4 regions of the Pseudomonas sp. B19(2017) genome follow, and region 4 is predicted to be linked to each of the others. Evidence: riboswitches for the same ligand, from Rfam matches in the RefSeq annotation. Region 4 holds a riboswitch; each other region holds the start of a gene.
The links. A riboswitch is a leader RNA that binds a small molecule or an ion and turns the genes downstream of it on or off. The one in region 4 is predicted to bind cobalamin.
Positions count from the first base shown of each region.

Region 1 (3,516 bases), on a different contig from region 4:
CACTCTGCCAGCAACGGTTTGCCCTGGGCGTGATGGGCACGTATCGCCTCGGTCATGGGCGCGTTGGCGGCCAGGGCGTGGTGGTGCAGCTCGGGATAACCGCCCGGCAGGTACAGGCTGTCCACGGCAGGCAATTCGTGGTCATGCAGCGGCGAGAAAAACTCAAGCTGCGCGCCCAGGTTGCGCAGCAGGTCGAGGTTGGCGCCATAGGTGAAGGCAAAGGCCTCGTCCCGCGCCACGCCGATGCGCACACCGGTCAACGAGGCAGCACTGGCTTGCGGTTCGGGTTCGGCAAAGTTCACTGGCGGCGGCAAAGCAGCATCGCAACTGGCGCCAAGCGCCTCGGCAGCGGCATCCAGGCGCGCGTCCAGGTCGTTCAGTTCGCTGGCCTGGACCAGCCCCAGGTGGCGGCTAGGCAGCTCGATACCACGCTCGCGGGACAAACCGCCATACCAGCGCAGACCTTCGGTCAGGCTGCCTTCCAGCAATTGCGCGTGGCGCAGGCTGCCTACCCGATTGGCCAGCACACCGGCAAACGGCAGGTCCGCCTGGTAGCGTGCCAAGCCCAAGGCCAGCGCGCCGAAGGTCTGGGCCATGGCCGTGCCGTCGATCACCGCCAGTACCGGCACGCCGAAGTGGCGCGCCAGATCGGCGCTGGACGGCGTGCCATCGAACAGCCCCATCACCCCTTCGATCAGTATCAGGTCGGCCTCGCCGGCTGCTTCCCACAGCAGGCGGCGGCTTTCCCCGGCGCCGATCATCCACAGGTCGAGCTGGTACACCGGCGCGCCGCTGGCCCGCTCGAGGATCATCGGGTCGAGAAAGTCGGGCCCGCACTTGAACACCCGTACCTTGCGTCCGAGGTTGCGGTGCAGCCGGGCCAGGGCGGCGGTTACGGTGGTCTTGCCCTGGCCAGAGGCGGGTGCCGCGATCAGTACGGCAGGGCAATGACGGGGCTGGCTCACAGTTCCACGCCCTTCTGTGCACGGATGCCGGCCTGGAAGGCGTGCTTGAGCATGCCCATCTCGGTCACGGTGTCGGCCAGCTCGATCATCTCGGGTTTCGCGGCACGTCCAGTGACGATCACATGCTGCATCGGCGGCCGGGCCTGGATATCGGACAGCACCTGATCAAGGTCAAGGTAGCCGTGCTTGAGGGCGATGTTCAGTTCATCGAGCACCACGAAATGCACGCTCGGGTCTTGCAGCAACTGGCGCGACACGACCCAGGCCGCTTCGGCGGCGGCGATATCGCGCTGGCGGTCCTGGGTTTCCCAGGTAAAGCCCTCGCCCATCACGTGGTAGCGCACCTGCTCGGGGAAGCGGCGGAAGAACAGCTCTTCGCCGGTGCTGTTGCGGCCCTTGATGAACTGCACCACACCGCACTGCATGCCATGGCCCAGTGCGCGCGCGAGCATGCCGAAGGCCGAACTGCTCTTGCCCTTGCCATTGCCTGTCAGCACCAGCAGCAGGCCGCACTCGTTGGGGGAATTGGCGATGCGTTCGTCGATGATCGCCTTTTTGCGCTGCATGCGCGCCAGGTGGCGTTCGTCGCGTTCGGTGGGTTCGCTCATCAGGGTTCTCCGCTGGCTGGCGCCACGGCAAGGCGCGGCGACAGGTAATAGGCGGGCAAACGGAGAACGCGCAGGGGCCGTGGCCGGACGCCACAGTGCACCGCGCATCACCCTCCGTGATGCCGTTGGCAGTATCAGGCCGGTCTCCGGGCTTGTGAGCGGGCCTTGGCCCAGGCCTGCGCGCCTTCCCGGGCATACACCCAGTGGCTCTGCGCGGCCGCGACTCACCTACCGTTGCGGGGGCAGCGCCGGAATCGCGCCATGCTGGCGCCCACCGGCTTCCCAGTTTCACCCTGCCCAGACGGGGCTGGCAGGGCACCTGAAACACGCGCGAAGGTTAGAGGGTTGCACCGGGAGCGTCAATCAAAGCGGGGCGCTTTGCAGTCGAACAGGCATTGCCCGGGTAATGGCCAATTCACCGGGTTGTGCCACACTGGATCCAGTGATATCACATAGCCATCACTTTCGGCTGAACGCGATCACAACGACAACAGGAGAGCGCAGCATGCGAGGCCAGATCATCAACAACCCGCGCCTTGAGTTTCTCGCCCCGGTGCTGGAGCGCTGGGGTGACTGCATCGACCGGTTCAACCAGTTTGCCGGCGATGCCGAAGCACCGTACTGGCATGGGGCAGCCGCCAATACCGGGTTGCTTGCCGCGGCGGCCTGGCAGGCGGAGCTGGCGGCACTGCAGCAGTTTGCCGGCAAGAAGCAGCGCGATGAAGGTGAATACGAAGCGCGCTGCGACCTGTCGATCAATAGTGCCGATGAAGCGCTGTACCTCAGTGTCAGTCAGCGCTGGCCGAAAATCGCCCGACTGGACCTGGCCGACGCCCTGCAGCAGACCGCTGCCCTCGCCCGCCAGGTAGCCTACCCCAGCCAGTTGAAGGCCGGAGCGCTGTTCATCAGCCCGTGGAAGGCCGGCCAGCACGCCAGCCCCGAGGAACTGCAGGACCTGGTAGAAGATTTGCAGAAACATACCGCCTGCGCCATCGCCTGGTACTTCCCCTATGCCTATCGCAAGTTGCACAACGAGCTGGGGCAATATTTCCCGGGGGTGGCGTTGCTGCTCAAGCAGGCTTGAATCAACTCCGGCGCAGGCCGGAACTGGAACCCGTTTCGCAAGCGCGACGTGGCCTATGTGGGAGCGGGCGTGCCCGCGAAGAATTCAACGCGGTGGCTGGCACCGGCTGCGCCGGTGTTCGCGGGCACGCCCGCTCCCACAGAGCCCCTGCTAAACCTTTCAGTTATATGCGGCTCCATGGGAGCGCGGCCGATGCCGCGATTGGTCTGCGCGCCTTTCAGGCCTTAACGCATCATGCCGAGTTCGGCATCATCCAGCAGCGCTTTGCCCAAGGCGCAAAGGTAGTGCGCGGCCCAGATCAGCTTTGGCTTGTCTTCCATCAGGCCGTCGATGGTCAGGTCCCGTGCATAGCCAATCAATTCCGAGGCTTGTTCGCGGGCGTTCTGGCATGAGATGCCGGGTTCGATGCGGAACAGGGGGTGGGTCTGGTTTTCACCTTGAAAGAATATGGTTTTGCCGACTGTGCATTTCGTTTCTTCGGTGGTCATTTAAGGCTCCTGTCGTAGTGAAGCGACCACCAACAGCGGCTAAACAGTATGGTGGCAGCTGTACGTGGGTTAGCCGACCGGGACGTCAGGCACCCGGCGCACCCGCAGGTGCCCCACGCACAGCCGCCATAAGGCGCCAATGCCGATTACTCGGTATTGCACGGCTGCGGTGTCTGACGATTTCGGGCGGCTAACCCGGTCATTGAAGGTCAACGACATGCCGAGACTAGAGACCGCATTTGGCGCGCGCAACAGAGAATAGGCGTTGGGAGTATCTTTGGGAAACGGCCTACAAGAAAGGTATTAAATCTGATTCTTGGGCTCGCCTCCACGCCGCCTTTGCAAGAGCAGCGGCGCATCTCACTGGCACA
Region 1 is NZ_NEJR01000036.1:10,120-13,635, forward strand. It holds gene CAF70_RS25825 (cobyrinate a,c-diamide synthase) at 1-965, opposite strand, end outside; gene cobO (cob(I)yrinic acid a,c-diamide adenosyltransferase) at 962-1,573, opposite strand; cobalamin riboswitch at 1,693-1,911, opposite strand; gene CAF70_RS25835 (hypothetical protein) at 2,079-2,657, shown strand; gene CAF70_RS25845 (DUF3077 domain-containing protein) at 2,882-3,145, opposite strand.
Region 1: another riboswitch for cobalamin. It lies ahead of cobO (cob(I)yrinic acid a,c-diamide adenosyltransferase); the one in region 4 lies ahead of CAF70_RS09970 (TonB-dependent siderophore receptor).

Region 2 (3,516 bases), on a different contig from region 4:
CGAATCAGCCGTTGGCCCTTGACCGTGATCAGTTCCGGGTCGCCGGGGCCGGCACCGATGAAGTAGACCGTCATGGAATGTCCTTGCAGGAAAGAGGAGGGTGAAACGTTCAACGGGCCAGGGCGAGGGTAGCCGGGCCCAGTACCTGGCGCGTCAGCAGCAACCTGGCCGTGCCCAACCGCTGGCTGGCGAGTGCCAGTGCCGCACTCTCGGCCACGCCCCAGCAGCCGCTGTGGGCATAGGCTGTGGCGGAACAGTGGCTGAGTTGGTGTGCGTAGGGTTGCAACTGCGCGCAATCGTACAACACCAAGGGCACGTCGAGGCGCTTGGCCAGCTGCTGCAAACCGGGTTCGTCGGCCTTCAGGCTGATGCTGGCGATACCGTTGAGGTCGGCCAACGCCAGGCCCTGATCGTCCAGGGCCTGGCGTAGCAAGGTTTCCAGCGTATCCACCGGGCAACCCTGACGGCAGCCGAAACCGGCGTAGAAGGCTGGCATCAGGCCTGGCTGGAGCGTCGGAACAGCCAGGCGCTGAGCAGGCCCAGGGCCAGCCAGAAGGCGGCGTTGGTCAGCCAGGAGGCGACTTTGAACTGGGCTTCCAGTGCTGCGGGGGCCAGGCTCTCGTGCACCTCGGGTTGCGGTGCACCGATCACATGGGGCATGACCAGCAGTACGGCGCCCAGTGCCTTCAGCAACCCGTGGCGAGCGAACACCAGCAGCGCCAGGCCCAGCGCAGTGGCACTGGCGGTGCCGATCCACCAGGCCTGGCGTTGTCCCAGGTCGGCGGCTGCAGTACCTGGCAGTTCAGGCGGCAGGCCCAGGGTCGGGGCCAGGCAGAACACGGCGAAACCCGCCAGGCCCCACAGTGCACCCGTGCCGGCACGCTTTGGTTCGCGCAGGTTGTAGAGGGCGGTGAGGATCAGGGCGAAGCCGACCGCCACCACCAGGTTGCCGCCGGTGGTGGACAGTACCCGTTGCCAGCCGTCTTCCGGTGACCAGGCTTCGGCGCTGTGTTCATGGCCGGCCACTGCGACAGCATGTTCGTGCTGGGCGGAGGGGGCCGCGGACTCGTAGGTTTCAGCCTCGAGAATCAGCGGGGTGACCCAGAAGCTTTGCAGCAGGGTCAGCAGCAAGGCCGCCAGCAGCCCACTGAAGCCCGCGGTACGGGCAATGCGTGTGATCATCGGGCGTACTCAGTGGCAGGGGAAGGCGGCGCTGTGGCGGGTGTCGTGGGCGGCGTTGTGCACGGCCTCGATGTGCGAGAAACCAGCGAAGTACACCAGGCACAGGCCCAGCAGGCTGGCGCCGACGGCGATGACGACACGCTGGCTGAGGGTGGTGGGGGTAGTAAGGCTGTGTTGCTTGGCACTGGTGACGGGCATGACGCGTTCCTCTGCTTTTTGTGGGCAATGGGCAAGCGCGGCAGCCCCGAGCGTGGCGGCTCAGGGGAATGCAACAGCGCCCGCCCACCGCGGGGTGTTCATGAACGACAGGCCGGTCTCCGGGCTTGCGAGGAGGAGCCAGGCTCCTGGAAGGCGTCACCTTCCCATGCCCGATGACCGGGCACAGTGGTACAGACGCTTCGCTCGCTTACCGTTGCGGGGGCAGCACCGGCCTTGTCCGGCCCTGCTGGAGGGCCTGCAACGCACCGGTTTCCCGTTTCACCCCCATCGGGGGCACCTGAACGCGAGGCATAAGGAGAGCATGGGGGCGGGCTTGGCGTCAATTGCCGTGATGGTAGGGCTTTGGCTTTGCAGTGCCGGGAGCATCCACCCACTCACCCGCGAGCAAACGCCGCCAGCTTGTCCCCATCCAGCCGGTAGCGCACCCACTCATCCTGCGCTTCGGCGCCCAACTTCTCATAGAAGCCAATCGCCGGCTCGTTCCAGTCCAGCACACTCCATTCCAGGCGCCCGCATTTGTTTGCCACCGCCTCGCGGGCAATGTGTTGCAGCAACTGTCGCCCGGCGCCGTCGCCGCGTTGCTCAGGGGTGATGTACAGGTCTTCCAGGTAGATACCGTTGCGGCCTAGCCAGGTCGAGTAGCTATAGAAATACACGGCAAAACCGATTGCCCGGCCATCGCGCTCGCAAATCAGGCTGTGCACGGTGCTGCCCTCGCCGAACAGGCTGTGCTCGATATCGGCAACGCTCGCTATCACCTCGTGGCGGGCACGTTCGTACTCTGCCAGCTCGGTGATGAAGGCCAGGATCTGCTCGGCATCGGCGCGTACGGCAGGGCGAATGGTGAGGCTCATGGTGACGGCTTCCTTGGTCGGGTTGTAGCGGTACAGCAATGTGTATCTATGCAATATAGTGGAACTGTACCGGTCGCACAGGAGGGCGACTCCGTTAGTGTGACAGGACCTGTCAAGAAAGTGGAATGCCTGCCATGCTTGCCTCTGCCGACCTGCTGACCGCCTTCGTGCTGTTTGCCTTCGTATCTTCCATCACACCTGGCCCCAACAACACCATGCTGCTGGCCTCGGGGGTGAACTTCGGTGTGCGTCGCTCGATCCCCCATGCCATGGGTATCAGCGTCGGTTTCATGGTGATGGTGCTGGCCGTAGGCCTGGGCCTGGGCGAGGTGTTCAAGGCCTGGCCAGCGCTGTATACGGTACTGCGCTACACCGGCGCCATCTACCTGCTGTACCTGGCCTGGAAGATCGCCACCTCCGGGCCGGTCGGCACAGCCTCGTCCAGGGCCCGCAAACCGCTGGGCTTCTGGGGGGCGGCGGCATTCCAGTGGGTCAACCCGAAGGCTTGGGTGATGGCGGTAGGGGCGATAACCACCTACACACCGGCGCAAGGCTATGTGACCAACGTGATTGTCATTGCCGCCTTGTTCGCCTTGGTCAACCTGCCCAGCGTGGGGGTTTGGGTAATGTTTGGCAGCGCCCTGCGCAACCTGTTGCAGAATCCGCGCTGGCTGATGCTGTTCAATGTCCTGATGGCCTTGCTGCTGGTGATTTCACTGTACCCGCTGCTATTTGTAGAATCGGCGTTTTCCTGACCTCGCGAGTACAGTAGCCGATGCAGTTGATCCCCTGGTCTCACGAATGCGCCGAAGGCTTCACGCTGCGTGGCTGGCGAACCCCGGCCAGTGGCAAGCCGCTGCTGCACTTTCTGCACGGCAACGGCTTCTGCTGCCTGGCCTACCAGCCGTTGCTGATGCGCCTGGGCGAGCACTTCGACCTGTGGCTCAGCGATGTCCAGGGGCATGGTGACAGTGACCACGGCGGGGTGTTTCGTGGCTGGAACCGCACCGCTGCGCTGGCAGTGGACGCTTTCGCAGCCGGGCGAGGCGAGTATGGCGACGTGCCGCGCTTTGCCGTGGGGCACAGCTTCGGTGGCGTACTGACCGGCCTGATCCTGGCTAGTGAACCGCAACTGTTCACGCGTGCCGTGCTGCTTGACCCGGTACTGTTCAGCCGACGCATGCTGGGAGTGATGGGGGTTGCAGCGCTGGTCGGCTTGCATCGGCGCCATGCGTTGGCGCGCAAGGCCGCCAGCCGTCGC
Region 2 is NZ_NEJR01000007.1:18,310-21,825, forward strand. It holds gene cobM (precorrin-4 C(11)-methyltransferase) at 1-74, opposite strand, end outside; gene CAF70_RS11995 (cobalamin biosynthesis protein) at 110-496, opposite strand; gene CAF70_RS12000 (CbtA family protein) at 496-1,182, opposite strand; gene CAF70_RS12005 (CbtB domain-containing protein) at 1,192-1,380, opposite strand; cobalamin riboswitch at 1,473-1,697, opposite strand; gene CAF70_RS12010 (GNAT family N-acetyltransferase) at 1,776-2,255, opposite strand; gene CAF70_RS12015 (LysE family translocator) at 2,381-3,010, shown strand; gene CAF70_RS12020 (alpha/beta fold hydrolase) at 3,031-3,516, shown strand, end outside.
Region 2: another riboswitch for cobalamin. It lies ahead of CAF70_RS12005 (CbtB domain-containing protein); the one in region 4 lies ahead of CAF70_RS09970 (TonB-dependent siderophore receptor).

Region 3 (3,516 bases), on a different contig from region 4:
AATACTTCGCGACCTGCATGGCGCTGCGGTGTAGGTGCATGCAGGGTAATAGCAATGTCCTGCTCCACTTCGCCGGCGGCGTCGCGCACTTTGCCCTGCAGCGCCTGCCGGGCGTCGCGATGATCGCGGCGTTGCTTGCCTGCCGTGGCCTGGCTGCGCTGCTGTTGGCGGTCGAGCAGTATCCTGGCCTGATTGGCGCACCTGGCCTGGCGCCCGGCCCGCGCTTGATGACGCTCCAGGTCTTCGCGCTGACGCTGCCGTTCACGGGCCTGGCGTTGTTGCTCCTGTTTCAGCCGGGCAAGTTGCTGTTGGGCCTGTTCGGTCTGGCTGGTCTTCTGTGCTGAATAGAAGCTGTAGTCGCCGCCGAAGGCCTGCAAACCCAGGCTGGACAACTCGACGATGCGCTGCATGTGCGCCAGCAGGCTGCGGTCGTGGCTGATCACCAGCAGGCCTCGGTCCCAGGCCTGGATCATGCCCAGCAACTGGGCGCGGGCGTTGCTGTCCAGGTGATTGCTCGGTTCGTCGAGGATCAGGTAGTCCGCTTCGCTGAGCCAGGCGCCGACCAGCGCCACGCGCATGGCCTGACCGCCGCTCATGCTGTGGGCGGGCTGGTGCCAGTCAAGCTGCCCCAGGCCGTGCCGTTGCAGCTGCCCCTGCAATTGCTCGCGGATATCCCAGCGTTCGCCAACGGTGTCGAAGTCACTGGCTGCGACGCTGCCTTGCTCGATGCGCTCCAGCGCAGCGAGCACCGAGCCCACCTGGGCCAGGTCGGCAACCGTGGTGCTGTGCTCGATCACCTGCTGGTCCAGAAGATGGATGCGCCCAAGGCGCCGACACTGGCCCCTGCTGGGCTCGCGCTGGCCGGCAAGTATCTGCCCGAGCAGGCTCTTGCCCACGCCGTTGCGCCCGACCAGGCCGGTGCGGCGTTGGTCGAAGGTTTCGCTGAGGTCGGTAAACAACAGCCTGCCGTCAGGCAAGGCCAAGGAGACGCTGTCCAGCGTCAGGATCGACGTGTTCGTCATGCACAACTCCACAAATGCCGCGACATCTCCGGGGCGAACCGGAGGCTGAAGACTGGCCGTCGAAGGGACGGCGGCATCAATGGCGCATTGGACGAACACCTCGTGAAAGTGGAATGCGTAGCCTAACGGAAAGAGGCATCGTTGTCGCGCGAAAACAGATTCCGCGAATGCACTGCGGCCCTTGTAGGAGCGCGCATGCCCTGGTTCAGCGCCCCATCAAGCGCTTGCTCCAGTCGCCCCCGTGGTTCTGCTGGCAGGCCTCTTCACTGTCAAACCGAACATGCCAGGCCGGATGGTCCAGCTGAATGCCGGCCTGCTCCAGCGCAAGGCCCGTCAGCGCCAGCATGCGCACCTTCGCGTCGCCCGCCAAAGCGGTGGCCTTGTCGGCCTCTCGCTCGAACACCCAGGTAATGCGCAGGCTGGCCGGAAAATCTTCGGGAGCCAGACGGTGGGTAAGCCAGCTGAAACCAACGATTTCCGCCTTTGCTGTTTCGCAGGCTTCGGTCAGGCAAACCACCAGTTCACGCTCCAGGCGTGCAATATCGCGCTTGTTCAGGGGTTTCACCGGTGGGCCTCGCTGCTCAAAGCCACCACTGTAACGCAGTCGCGTCAATTGTTGTCGGCCGGCCCGACAGCAATGGTTGACCACCCGCCAGCCACTGCGTAGCCTTGCCACTTCGAGGTTCTTCGGCCAGGCCGAAGCTAAGACGGGAACGCGGTACAAGCCGCGGCTGCCCCCGCAACTGTAAGCACCGACAACGGATCGACACAGCCACTGCGCCCGCGCGCGGGAAGGCGTCATCCCGCCAGCCTGCTGCTCCAGCGGGCACATGGAACGGTGCGAGCCAGGAGACCTGCCTCGTCACGTTTTCGACTTTCAACCGGGCGGGGTGATCCGGTGGCGAACAAGCCCGGCCGACCTGGCCCGCGGCTGTCGTCCTGCATGCCCGCGCCACACTGCCAAGGGCAATGCGACATGAAAACACTGGCCAAGCTCCCCGTCACCATCGTCACCGGCTTCCTCGGCTCGGGCAAGACTACCTTGCTGCGCCACATGCTCGACAACGCCCAGGGCCGCCGCATCGCGGTGATCGTCAACGAGTTCGGCGAGCTGGGCATCGATGGCGAAATCCTCAAACAGTGCAGCATCGGTTGCACCGAGGAAGAAGCCAGCGGCCGCGTCTACGAGCTGGCCAACGGCTGCCTGTGCTGCACCGTGCAGGAAGAATTCTTCCCGGTAATGCGGGAGCTGGTGGCACGCCGTGGCGACCTGGACCATATTCTCATCGAAACCAGCGGCCTGGCCCTGCCCAAACCTCTGGTGCAAGCCTTCCAGTGGCCGGAAATCCGCAATGCCTGCACCGTCGACGCGGTAATCACCGTGGTCGATAGCCCGGCTGTGGCTGCCGGCACCTTCGCCGCCTACCCGGACCAGGTCGATGCCCAGCGCAAGCTCGACCCTAACCTGGACCACGAATCGCCGCTGCACGAGCTGTTCGCCGACCAGCTGGCCAGCGCCGACCTGGTGGTGCTGAACAAAGCCGACCTGATCGACGCCGAAGGCCTGGCCAAGGTCCGCGCCGAAGTCGCCGAAGAACTGCCGCCAGCGGTGAAAGTGGTCGAAGCCAGCAGCGGCAAGCTGCCACTGGAAGTACTGCTGGGCGTGGGTGCCGAGTCCGAGGCGCACATCGATGGCCGCCGTACTCACCACGACTCGCACCACGACGGCGACGACCATGACGATCATGACCACGACGCCTTTGATTCCATCTCCATTGACCTGCCGGAAGCCGACGAAAGCCTGCTGCTCGACGCCCTGACCCAATTGGTTGTGGAGTTCGGCATCCTGCGTGCCAAAGGCTTCGCTGCCATCCCGGGCAAACCGATGCGCCTGCTGGTGCAAGGCGTGGGGACCCGTTTCGACAAGCACTTCGACCGCGCCTGGCGCGCCGACGAGCCGCGCATCACCCGCCTGGTGCTGATCGGCCAGGACCTCGATGCCGCCCAGCTTGAAGCGCGCCTGCGCCAGGCCCTGGGCGCCTGACCCATGCACCTGCTGCGGACCCAGCCCGGCGGCTTCGTGCCGGATGACAGCATTGCCGACCTCGGCCAGACGCCCGCCGAGCTGGTGATTCTCTGCAGCGGCGATTCGCACCTGGCATTGCTCGCCGATACCGCCGAGCAATTGCCCGAGGATTTCCCCAGCCTGCGCCTGGCCAACCCGATGCAGGTGCAGAACCACGCCTCGGTCGATCTATACTTTGACGAAGTGCTGCGCCATGCCAAGGTCATTCTGGTGTCGCTGCACGGTGGCGTTGGCTACTGGCGCTATGGTGTCGAGCAACTGGTCGAGCTGGCTGCCCGTGGCGTGCAGCTGATTTTGGTGCCGGGCGACGACCGCCCGGACCCGGAGCTGACCAGCCTGGGCACTGTCAGCGGCGCGCAGGCCGAGCGCCTCTGGCACTACCTGCGCCAGGGCGGCAAGGCCAACGCC
Region 3 is NZ_NEJR01000003.1:233,844-237,359, forward strand. It holds gene CAF70_RS06875 (ATP-binding cassette domain-containing protein) at 1-1,022, opposite strand, end outside; gene CAF70_RS06880 (hypothetical protein) at 1,228-1,587, opposite strand; cobalamin riboswitch at 1,686-1,899, shown strand; gene cobW (cobalamin biosynthesis protein CobW) at 1,999-3,066, shown strand; gene cobN (cobaltochelatase subunit CobN) at 3,070-3,516, shown strand, end outside.
Region 3: another riboswitch for cobalamin. It lies ahead of cobW (cobalamin biosynthesis protein CobW); the one in region 4 lies ahead of CAF70_RS09970 (TonB-dependent siderophore receptor).

Region 4 (3,516 bases):
CGCTGGTGGCGTACTGGCCATACAACGACAGGTCGTCGCTGACCGCGAACACCAGCCCGGCACGCCAGTTGCCACCTTGCAGGCTCTGGTCGCTGCGGCTGTCGTCTGTCAGCTTTGCCTGGTCGATGTGGTTCTGGTCGCGGCGCACGCCGGTGACCAGTGACAAGCGTTCGCTCAACTGCAGGCGGTTTTCGGCGAACAGGGCGAAGGTGTGGGTGGTGGACAGCGTTTGCGGGCGCAGCGGCGAGGCGCTGTGGAACCAACCCGGCTGCGGCTGCCACGGGTCGACGTAGTCGCCGCCCACATCGTTGTAGGGCGCGTTGCTGTCGACGTTGAAACGGACCTTGTTGTACTCGGCGCCGACCACGGTCCTGCTGGCCAGGCCGAACAACGTGTGATCGAGGGTGAAGGCCTGGCGATCGCCGAACTGTTCCTGGTTGTGCTTGATTTCCAGGTAACTGCCGCGCAGCAACTGCTGGTGCTCGGCGTCCCAGCTGTAGTCCTCGGCGTTGCGCCAGTGACGGCGGCTCTTGATGTAGTACAGCTGGTTGCTGGTGCTGAGGTGGTCGTTCAACGTCCAGTCAGTGTTCAGGCGGGTCCATTCATCGACGTAATGCTGCACATCGTCCTGCACGTTGTAGTTCTTGTTGCGCAGGCTGCTGCGGTAGTGGCCGTCAATCAGCGGGGTGCCGTAGTAGTTGGCAGGCTTCGCATCGCCCCGGTCGTGGGCGAGGGTGAAGCTGAGATCGTCGCTGGCGTCGAAGCGCAGCGCGGCGCTTAGCGCCATGCTGCGTGACGGAGTGCGATCGACCCAACCGTTACCGGCTTGCTGGTTCAGGGCCAGGCGGTAGCTCAGGCGCTCGCCGAGGCTGCCGCCGCTGTCCAGGCCGAGCTGCTGGCGGTCCCACGAACCGTAGCCCAGGCGCAGGTGGTTGTGTACCTCGCCGGCAAACGGCTTTTTCGGTGTCACATTGACCACCGCCCCGGTGGCGCCTTCGCCATACAGCACCGAGGCCGGGCCACGAATCACATCGATGCGCTCGACCATCCAAGGGTCGACCGGGAACGTCTGGGTACCGGCACCGGTGTACAGGCGTGCGCCGTCGAACAAGGTCATCACCGAGCTGTGCCCGGTAAAGCCGCGGGCGGATAGGCCCGTGCCGCCGTCGCCCGGGGAACCCACATAGCTGATACCCGGTGAACGGGTCACCGCGTCCTGTACGGTGAGGTTGTTGCGCTGCTGGATCTGCTCGGCGCTGATGCTGCTGGTGCTGGCCGGTGTTTCCAGGGCGCTGAGGCCCAGGCGCGAGCCAGCCTGGGTCGGGGTGGCCAGGTCGATGGCGTGGCTGCCCTGGGTATCGGTGATAGCCGTGGAGGGCAGGGCCAGTGGCTCTCGGTCGAGGTCATCGGCCAGGGCCGGCAGGGACACGGCCAGGCAGGCCGCAAGGGGGTGAAGCTTGAAGGTACGGGACATGTCGTTCCACTACTGCAGGAATGAATGGATCCCGGTGGAAAACACGCAAAGGCACACCGTGCAGCAGGGGCGCACACGGATACCGGCCTGCGCCCGCCCACCGCGGGTTGCCAAGTGAAGCTCCAGGCCGGTCTCCGGGCTTGCGAGGGGCATGAAACCTTCACCTTCCCATGCAGGTGCACAGTGGTATCTCGAAGGGTTCGCTCGCTTACCGTTGCGGGGGCAGCGCCGGACTTGTCGTGGGCAACACGACGCACCGGCTTCCCGTTTCACCCTGCGCACGGCGGCGCAGGGCACCTGAAACTGGCGCGCATCTGACCATTGAAACGCGGGGGCGTCAAATTCGCTGGGGTTATTGGCGGGGTGGTGGGCAGGTCCGGCCTCTTCGCGGGCTTGCCCGCTCCCACAGGTACAGCGCTGCTCTCAGGCCTTGCGCAGTACTTGTGGGAACGGGCAAGCCCGCGAAGAGGCCAGGCCTGCGAGAGAAGGCTAGCGCCCGCGCCGCCGCGATACCCGCGCCTCGATATTCTTGCGCCCGATCAGCAGCGGTGGCTTCTCCACCACTGGCTCATCCGCCAGCCACTTGTACATCACCAGGCAGTCCACCAGCCCCAGGCGGGCGTGGCGATAGGCCTTGGGCAAGCGGCCAACGGTTTCGAAGCCCAGCTTGTGCCACAGCGCCACAGCCACCTCATTGGTGGCCACCACAGAGTTGAACTGCAGGGCCAGAAAGCCTTCCTGGCGCGCCTGTTTCTGTGAGTGCTCGCACATCAACTTCGCCACGCCCCGGCCGCGTGCCGACTCACAGACCATGTAGCCACAATTGCCCACGTGCCCGCCAGGCCCGGCGGCATTGGCCTTGAGGTAATAGGAACCCAGCAGCTTGCCGTCTTCCTCGGCCACCAGCGTGCGCATGGGCAGCTCCAGCCACAGCTGGCGAGCCTGATCGAAGCTCAGGTTCGGGTCGAATGCGTAGGTTTCACGGGCCTGGACAATGGCCTGGAAGGTGGGCCAGAAGTGTTTGAAATCTTCCGGGGTCATGGGGCGGATGTGGATCATGCGGGTTCCTGCAAGGGCTGGGCCGCCCAGTCTGGGTGGCGCGGCGCCGTCGCGCAAGGGCGGCGACGCCATTTGCATTCATCCGTTGGCCTTGCCCACTGCATCCATGGCCCGTGCCGAGTAGACCAGCGCGGCACCGGCGTTCATCGCCACGGCCACGCCGAGTGCCTCGGCGATTTCCTCGCGGCTGGCGCCGTGCTTGACGGCCTGCTGCGAGTGCACGGCAATGCAGCCGTCGCAGCGGGTGGTGACTGCCACGGCTAGGGAGATCAGCTCGCGGGTCTTGGCGTCCAGGTGGTTGGTCTTGGCCCCCGCGCCGCTGGCGGTCATATAGCCTGCCACGGTGTCAGGGGAAAGCTGCTTGAGATCGCCGATGCCGGCCATCAACTGCTTACGGTAGGCGTCCCAGTCCATCATGCTCATCGTCTTCACCTTGGGGAGGTTGCGAGTGGAGCTTTCAGGCTAGTCGAAGAGTGGGGAGTGTGAGACTTGTACTTTGGTTGGTTGCGCGCAGGCCCTTGGGCTGCGCGCTCCCACACCGGTCAGATGTAGATGAACACCAGCACCAATGCCGCGACGAACGCCCACTTCTCCAGGTAGTAGCGGGTGCGGTTGCGCTTCTTCAGCGCCTTGCCACGTTCGCGGATCTTGTAGATGCGGATGAACAGCCGGTTGATGCCACCGGTCTTGTCGCCGGCATCGTTGGGGGCGGCGGCAGCGGCCATGACGTTGCGGCTGAACCAGCGGTTGAACGCGGTTGCCCAGCGGTACTTGAGCGGGCGTTCGATGTCGCAGAACAGGATGATGCGGTTGTGCTCGGTGGTATTGGCCGCGTAGTGGATGTAGGTCTCGTCGAAGACCACGCCCTCGCCATCGCGCCAGGAGTACTTCTCACCATCCACGTCGATGTAGCAACCATCGTCGTTCGGCGTGTCCAGACCCAGGTGGTAGCGATAGGAGCCGGCATACGGGTCGCGGTGGCG
Region 4 is NZ_NEJR01000005.1:164,345-167,860, reverse strand. It holds gene CAF70_RS09970 (TonB-dependent siderophore receptor) at 1-1,474, opposite strand, end outside; cobalamin riboswitch at 1,582-1,790, opposite strand; gene CAF70_RS09965 (GNAT family N-acetyltransferase) at 1,964-2,533, opposite strand; gene CAF70_RS09960 (carboxymuconolactone decarboxylase family protein) at 2,612-2,956, opposite strand; gene lpxO (lipid A hydroxylase LpxO) at 3,076-3,516, opposite strand, start outside.